2 regions of the Brachybacterium sp. AOP3-A1-3 genome follow, and region 1 is predicted to be linked to the other one. Evidence: riboswitches for the same ligand, from Rfam matches in the RefSeq annotation. Region 1 holds a riboswitch; the other holds the start of a gene.
The links. A riboswitch is a leader RNA that binds a small molecule or an ion and turns the genes downstream of it on or off. The one in region 1 is predicted to bind thiamine pyrophosphate.

Region 2: linked by a shared signal. The riboswitch ahead of ACT3T5_RS11235 (bifunctional hydroxymethylpyrimidine kinase/phosphomethylpyrimidine kinase) and the one ahead of ACT3T5_RS07695 (YkoF family thiamine/hydroxymethylpyrimidine-binding protein) in region 1 are both predicted to bind thiamine pyrophosphate.

The regions. Positions count from the first base shown of each region.
Region 1 is NZ_JBQSXM010000004.1:107,895-111,861, reverse strand. It holds gene purS (phosphoribosylformylglycinamidine synthase subunit PurS) at 1-119, opposite strand, end outside; gene ACT3T5_RS07705 (MBL fold metallo-hydrolase) at 426-1,142, shown strand; gene ACT3T5_RS07700 (MBL fold metallo-hydrolase) at 1,195-1,959, opposite strand; TPP riboswitch at 2,093-2,201, shown strand; gene ACT3T5_RS07695 (YkoF family thiamine/hydroxymethylpyrimidine-binding protein) at 2,240-3,010, shown strand; gene ACT3T5_RS07690 (ECF transporter S component) at 3,007-3,642, shown strand; gene ACT3T5_RS07685 (ATP-binding cassette domain-containing protein) at 3,632-3,967, shown strand, end outside.
Region 2 is NZ_JBQSXM010000007.1:64,277-68,243, forward strand. It holds gene ACT3T5_RS11230 (MFS transporter) at 1-571, opposite strand, end outside; gene ACT3T5_RS11235 (bifunctional hydroxymethylpyrimidine kinase/phosphomethylpyrimidine kinase) at 568-2,202, opposite strand; TPP riboswitch at 2,227-2,320, opposite strand; gene ACT3T5_RS11240 (hypothetical protein) at 2,398-2,520, shown strand; gene ACT3T5_RS11245 (ABC transporter substrate-binding protein) at 2,526-3,851, opposite strand; gene glgP (alpha-glucan family phosphorylase) at 3,888-3,967, opposite strand, start outside.

The DNA.
Region 1 (3,967 bases):
CCCTGGCGCACGGAGCTGATGCCCTCGAAGCCCAGGCGGGGCAGGGCTGCGGCGACGGCCTTGCCCTGGGGGTCGAGGATCTCCGGCTTCGGCATGACATGGACCACGACGCGGGGCATGGGCGTTCTCCTGGAGGACGACGGCCGCGCTCGGGGGCGGGCCGGACGGGATGAATCTGCAGGGCGGGGCGGGAATGGCTCCCGGGCTCACCGACGGATCGGTGCCGACGCCCCCATCGTACCGAGCCGTGGCCCTTCGGCGGGGCAGTGCCCACACGAACCGGATCCGCCGGGGGTTCGAACCGGTTCCGCAGGAAACTCGAACCGGTTCCGCAGGGAGACCGAGCCGGATCTGCAGGGCATTGGCGTGGTGGTCCCGTGGTCGTACGGTGGGGGCACCCGATTCCGCAGACCCCGGAGGCAGCCATGAAGATCCGTCACCTCGTCCATTCCTGCCTGCTCGTCGAGATGGCCGGGCGGAGGGTTCTCGTGGACCCCGGCATCTTCAGCGGCGAGGCCATGCGAACGCTGGGCACCGAGGTGCTCGCGGGCGTCGACGCCGTCGCCGTCACGCATCAGCATCCTGATCATCTCGACCGCGGCCTGCTGGACCACGTCCTGGCTGCGAGCGCGCAGGCGGTCGTGATCGCCGAGCCGGAGACGGCCGCGCAGCTCGCCGAGAGCAGCGAGGACGGCGCCGCGGTCTCGACCGAGCGCCTGCTGCCGCTCAGCGCGGGCGAGGCTCATGAGTTCCCAGCACTGGACGGTCGCGAGGCGCTGCGGATCGTCGCGGCAGGCGGTCAGCACGCCATCATCCATCCCGACATCCCGCGCGTGGGCAACGTGGGCCTCGTGCTCTCCGCCGGGGGCGGGCCGCAGCTCGGGATCACGGGGGATTCGTTGGAGCCCCTGCAGGAGTTCCACGGCATCGACGCCCTGGCCTTCGCCGTGGTGGCGCCGTGGTCCAAGATGTCCGAGACCATCGACTTCCTGCGCGCGGTGCGCCCGCGTCTGGCTCTGCCGGTCCACGATGCGGTGGCCAGCGAGGGCGGCCGGTCGATCTACCTGCGCCAGTCCGGTGCGCTCTCGCCCGAGGGCACCGAGGTGCGCGACTGGCCGGAGGACGGCGTCGTCGAGCTCTGAGCTCTGAGCTCTGAACGGAAGGTGCCGGTCCCGCCGTCCTGGCACCTGGTGGTCAGGGCCGAGGGCGTGTGAAGACGGGCGCTGCCGAGGCGCGCGCTTCGGCGACGGCTGCCCGCATCTGACCGCGCCAGACCGGTCCGTGACCGGGGACGAGGGTGTCGGCGTCGATCTGCGCGATGCTGCCCAGGGTGTCGTAGAGCCCGACCGGATCGTGGGCGGTCAGCGCCGGCAGCAGCTGCGGCCCGACGCGCGAGGTGACGGGATGCCCGGTGATCAGCGCGTCGCCGGTGAGCACGACGCCTGCCCTCGGCAGGTGGTAGATGGTGTGGCCCGAGGTGTGCCCGGGGCAGGCCAGGGCGACCGGGGCCCCCGGGAGATCCAGCGCCGTACCGGTCCTCACGGCCTGCGTCTGCGGCAGCCGGATCGAGGACAGCGCACCGGCGCGCAGGAGGGTGAGCGTCCAGAGCGCCGTGCGCGGCCGCCAGCACTGCGGCAGGACGTCCGCGGCCGTGGCCTGCTCATGGGCCTCGCCGCGGAGCATGGGCAGTTCGTGCTCATGGGCGTGGAGCGGGAATCGATGGATCTCCTGCAGCTGCGGGAGAGCGCCCACATGGTCGACATGGGCGTGAGTGATCAAGGCACCCCGGATGTCCTCCACCCTGTTCCCGATGTGCTCGACGGCGGCGATCACGGCGCCCAGATCCTTCGGATAGCCCGCATCGATCAGGGTGAGGTCACGGCCCTCTCGCACCAGCGTCCAGTTCGAGGCGATCCCCGAGACCATGAAGACGTCGTCGGCAATGGCGTGGATCTGCATCTTTCCCACGATCCTTGTGCTCCCCTCCTGGAGTTCCGGCCCCGAAAGTATCAGCCGCGCGCGACCGCTCCAGGGCCCGGGCGACGGGTTCTGTGAACGTGGCCGTCGGTGAGCCCGCGGTCCCGTCTACAGTGGCCCCGTGCACGGGAGTCCGGTAGGCCGGGCTGAGAGGGAGTTCTCCAACTCCGACCGTAGAACCTGACCCGGATCATGCCGGCGCAGGAAGCTCCGCCGGGCGAGATCCGCCGCGTGCCCGTGCCCTTCGTGAAAGGCACGGACCATGACCTCAGCGTCTGCCGCATCCGTCGGCGCCCCGCCCGCAGTCCCGGAGAATCCCGCCGACCCCACTGATCCCGCCGATCCCGTCGACCCCATTGATCTCGCTGATTCCCCCGATCCCACGGCGACGCCGCTCGGGTTCGGCGTGGGCGCCCGGGTGACCGTCGCCGTGATGGCGGACGACTACGCGCCGCTCCTGCTCGACGTCCTCTCACGCCTCGACGGGACCGGCCTCGTGCGCGAGACCGGCGACGTCTCCACCTACATCGGCGGCCATGAGGTGCACCTGCAGCGCTATCTCATCGATCTCGCCGAGGATCTCGCCCGCACCGAGCACCACGCCACGATCTCCGTGCTCCTGTCCCGGGGATGCCCGGGGGAGGTGGCCTGCGAGCTGCCCGGCGGGGCCGGACCCCGTGCAACGGACGTGCCGGAGCCCCGCCGCACAGGCCGCTACGCCGCGGCGGAATGGGCTCTGTACCCGCTGGCCGATCAGGTGCTCGCCGATGGCACGCTCCCGGACCACATGCGGGACATCTACGCGGCGATCGATCACGCCCGCGAGCTGGGGACCTTCCGGGGCTCCGAGCACTTCGTGACCCGTCTCGAGGGCGACGTCGGCGACGTCCTGGCCACGGCGATCGCCGGATGGCTGCTGGTGGGACGCGGCGTCCAGCACGTGACGAGCCACCTCTCGATCTCGCTGAACAGCCCCTCGCACGCGACGCGCACCCTGGACGCGACGCGCACCCTGGACGAGGTGACGCGATGACCGCGATGCAGGAAGCCCCGTCCCGGAGGCGCGCCCGCTTCACTCTGCGGGAGATCGTGCTGGTCGTCGTGCTCGGCGTCGTGTTCGGCTTCCTGTACTGGATCTTCGTCCAGGCATGGAACGGCCTTGCGATCGCCATGGGCCCCGCGGGCGATCTCGCCCAGCACGTCCTGTTCGGATCCTGGCTGCTCGTGGGGCCGATCGCCGTGGCGATCCTCCGGCGACCGGGCAGCGGCATCCTCGCGGAGCTGATCGCCGCGGTCGTCGAGGTGGTGTTCCTCGGCAGCCCGGTCGGCCCGCTGCTGGTGCTCTCGGCGCTGCTGCAGGGCATCGGCAGCGAGCTGCCCTTCGCCCTGACCAAGTACCGCCGTTTCGGCTGGGGCGTGTTCGCCGCGTCGGGCGCCCTCGGCGCCGGGCTCGTGTTCTTCTGGACCGCGTATCGGATGGGCTGGTACGGGCAGGATCTGCTCGAGCTGCGCCTGGGTGTGCAGGTGCTGTCGGGGATCGTGCTCGGCGGGCTGCTCGCGAGGACCATCGTCGGCGCCCTGCGGAGAACGGGCGTGCTCGACGACTTCGCGATCGGAGCCGCACCGCTCGACGCACAGGCAGCCGTGGAGCGTCGTGTCCGCTGAGACCGTCCACGGCGGGCCGAGGGGCGCGGCGGGCCCTGCCTCGAACCCCTCCGCCGCGCTCCTCAAGGCCGAGGAGCTCGAGGTGGTGCTGCCCTCGGGGGACGGGGTCGGGCCGTGGAGCGGCACCCTCGCGGCCGGGGACCACGTGCTGCTGCTCGGCCCGAGCGGCGCGGGGAAGTCGACGTTGCTGCGCACTCTCGCCGGCGCCGTCCCCTCGCATCAGCACGGCTGCGTCACCGGGAGCGTGCGCGTGGGCGGGATCGACCCGGTGGTCGACGGTGTGGTCACGACCTCACGCGTCGTCGGATATCTGGGACAGGACCCG
Region 2 (3,967 bases), on a different contig from region 1:
AGGCGGCGTAGGCATCCGGCCCGAGGATCACCAGCAGCATCGCGACGGCGAAGGCGATGCTCGCCTGCGCCCAGGGGGCCATCGAGAGGATGAGACCGCTCATCAGCCCGCGGCGGCGCGGCCTCGACCACTCCATAGCCAGCGGGATCGCGGCGGAGTACTCGCCGGCCACGAAGATGCCGCCGAGGAACCGCAGGGCCAGGATCAGCCCGATCGTGCCAGCCCCGAGCACCTCGTGGGTGGGCATGGCGGCGATCGCGAGCGCGCACGCGGCGGTTCCGGCGATCGCGACCCGGGTGGTGCGGGTGCGCCCGAGCCGATCGGAGATGCGACCGAAGACGATGCCACCGATCGGCCGACCGAACAGCATCGCGACGACGATCAGGGAGCCCGTCGAGGCCGCCGCCGCCGCCGGACCGGCGAGCACGATCATCGCGGGGGCCAGCGCCGCGAGCGGGAGGAACACATGGATGTTGTCGATCCAGTTGCCGACCACTCCGGCCCGCAGTGCTGCCCGCCCCTGGGGAGGGAGTCGCTCGACATCGGATCGGGACGCTGCGAGGGCGCTCACCGTGCCCCATCCAGTGCGAGGTCGCGGAGGCTCTGCGCAGCCGGTTCCCCCAGGCGCAGCGCCTGCTCGAAGAACTCCAGCTCGTGACGGCATGCGACGAGAAAGGCGCGCAGAGCAGCGGAACGGGCCACCGGCGAGGCAGCGGCGAACTCCTGTTCGACCAGGTCGAGTGCCCCCTGCGTCGCGGTGACGAAGTCGGGATCGCGGTAGGTATCGAGCCAGTCCGCATACGGGTGGTCGCTCGGGACGGCCGGCAGCATGGCCCCGGTCTGGGCGTAGAGCCAGTAGCAGGGCAGCACGGCGGCCGCGGCGACGACCCGGTCCTCGCCGCGCGTCGTGGCCAGCAGGAAGTTGGTATAGGCACTGGTCACGGGCGAGATCTCGGGTTCCTCGCGGTCGCCGTTCCAGCTGCGGTGCAGGGCGGACTCGACCGTGAGGCAGTTCGCGGCGCCGTGCGCCCAGAACACCTGGGCTCCGGGGTCGCTCGAGGCTGCGGACAACGCTGCGAGCGCCCGGGAGTACCGGCGCAGATACAGCGCGTCCTGGGCGAGGTAGAAGGAGAACTCCCGGTCGGGAAGGCTGCCGTCGACCAGGGCACGCACGAAGTCCGAGTCCGCGACGGCACGCGCAAGGGGCTCCCCCGCCGCCCAGAGGGCACGCGTCCAGGGACCGGCCGGCGCGACGGCCGGCTCGACGGCGGACTCGAATGCGCCGGCCTCGGAGGGGGCTGAGGTGCCCGCGCGGAGACCGACTTCAACGAGGGCCTGCATGCCCTCCGGGCTCACGAGCCTCGCCGGGATCCGGCCAGGCACGAGCCAGGGCGTCGACTCCCCCGCCGCCTGGAGCCGACGGGCGCGGTGGGAATGGTCCACGGGACCGTGGCCTGTGCCGACGCGCAGCGCCTCCCCGTGGGCGATCGCCTCATGGAGCCACTGCGTGGCCCAGGTGAGAGCCGCCTGCGGGGCGTCGCCGCCTGCCAGCCGGGTGGCGAGCGCCGAGGCCAAGGAGCATCCGGTGCCGTGGGTGCTGGTCGAGGTCAGGCGCGCCGAGTCGACCCGATGCTCGAGGCCATCGGGTTCCACCCACGTGTTCGTCACCAGCGGGGCCTGGAGATGACCCGTCTTCACCACCACGGCGACCCCGGTCCGGGCGGCCCACTGCCGGGCCTGCTCGAGGGCTTCCTGCTCGTCGGCCGCGCGCTCTGCGCCCGTCAGTCGGGCGAGCTCCTCGATGTTCGGGGTGACCGCGGTGGCTCGGGCACAGAAGTCGATCATCGCCTGCTCCGCGTCGGGCTCCAGGAGGCTGTCCCCGCTGGTCGCGACCATCACCGGATCCACCACCAGGATCTGCTGCGGGTGCTCGTCGAGCCAGGCGGAGACGGTCGCGATGATCGCGGCGGTGCCGAGCATCCCGGTCTTGACCGCGTCGATCTGCACGTCATCGCTCACGGCGCGCAGCTGCTGGTCGAGGAACGCGACCGGCGGCACGTGGATGTCGCGCACCCCGCGGGTGTTCTGGGCGACCAGCGCGGTCACCACGCTCATGCCGTAGCCGCCGGCCGCGGTGATGGATTTGAGGTCCGCGGCGGTGCCGGCTCCTCCGGAGGGGTCGGTGCCGGCGATCGACAGCACGCGGGGAATTCGGGCAGGGTACGACGGAGCCACTGAGGACATCCCTTCGCTAGTACGAACTAGATCAGGTTCCACGGGTGTGATCTCAGCGCCGGACGGCGCACCCCGTGTCCGCGGGCCAGTATAGGCAGGCCGGCGGTCCACCCTGAAATGGGTCCGTCAGCGCCGCAGGCAGCATTCTGGGAGCCCGGAGAGGTGCATCAGACCTGGGCGGGCACGGACATGGTCGTCGTGATCGTCGAGACCGCGGGCCGCCTAGTGCCCGATGAGCTCTTCGTCGAGGTTCCTGCCGCCCGCGACGGCCCTGCCATGGGCTGAGCGGATCAACCCGAGGCGGCCGTCGCCGCGTCCTGGGCCTCCGGCAGCGCGTCGGCGGCGGTCGCCTTGCCGGTGAAGACCTCGGCGATGAGCGGGAGCGCGGCCCCTGTGCCCTCTGCCGACCGGTTCCCGGTCTCCGGGAGGGCCACGTCGTCGGGCGCCTCCGCGAGGAGGGAGACATCCACGCCGCCGGCCTTCCATTCCTCCTGCCAGACGCTGTGCAGGTCGCGGTGGGCCGGGATGCCGAGGCGGTTCTCCGCGAGCGGTCGCTGTCCCTCGACGCTCCCCAGCCAGCTCAGCAGCTTCCCGATCGCCTCCTCGCGCTCATCGTCGTCGTCGGGCGTGATCCCGACCGCCGCGACCGCATGCACCAGGGGGTGGGATCCCTCCGTCCCGGCGACCGGCGGATTGACGGACCAGGGGAACGCGTCCTTGATCCCGTCGGCGAGGACATGGAGGTCGTAGGTCCCCGTCTGCAGCAGACCGAGCTTGCCGTCCACGAACTGGCTCTGGCACAAGGCCTCGTCGGCGACCGCTTCGGCGCCGTCGGGCGCGAGATGGCCCGCCGCGAGGTCCGCGAGGTACTGCACGGCCTCGATCCCCTCCGGCGAGGCGAAGGTGAAGGTGCCCTCCTCGTCCTGCCATGCACCTCCGTGGCCGGCGATGAAGGGGCCCAGCACCGCCGAGCGGTCCGGGTGCGCGCTGAACCCGAACGCCGCGCGGGCGGCGGCGTCGAACCCGTCGTCTCCGGGATGCAAGCCCTCACCGTCCACGGTGATCTCGCGCGCGAGGTCGCGCAGGCCGTCCGACTCGGCGCCGGGCTCGAAACTCAGCTCCGCGGCGTCCCCTCCTGCGGCGTCGACGAGCTCCTGGTGGGCGACCAGGATGCTCTGGTCCCAGATCTGGGGCACGCCCCACAGGGCCTCGTCGATCCGGTAGAGATCGGTGGCGGTCTTCTCCCACTGCGCGGCGGCGTCGCCCACGACCTCGCCGATCTCGAGCAGCTGCCCGCTGGCATGGGCCTCCGCGAGATTCGCCGTGTTCATCCACAGCACATCCGGCAGGGACTCCCCCGCGACATCCAGCGGGAGCTGCTTCCAGTAGTCGTCCCAGCCGATCACCTCGACGTGCACGTCGATGCCGGACTCCTTCGTGAAGGCCGCCAGGGACGTCTCGTAGGCCGAGGCCGCGGCGTCGTCCCACACCCGCATCCGCAGGGTGTCGGCGTCATCGACGTCCAGGGGCGTCTCCTCGGAGCACCCGGTGAGGGCCCCGATCCCGGCCACCCCCATCGCCGCGGAGGAGAGCAGGAGCTGACGACGAGTCGGCACGGGGTCGGGACCTTCCGTTCGGGTGCTGCGGACTGCTCAGGCGGTCGCGACCAGCCCGAGCTCTGCACGGTGCGCGAGCACCGGATGCTGCGGGGTGACCCGCACGGTGTATCCCA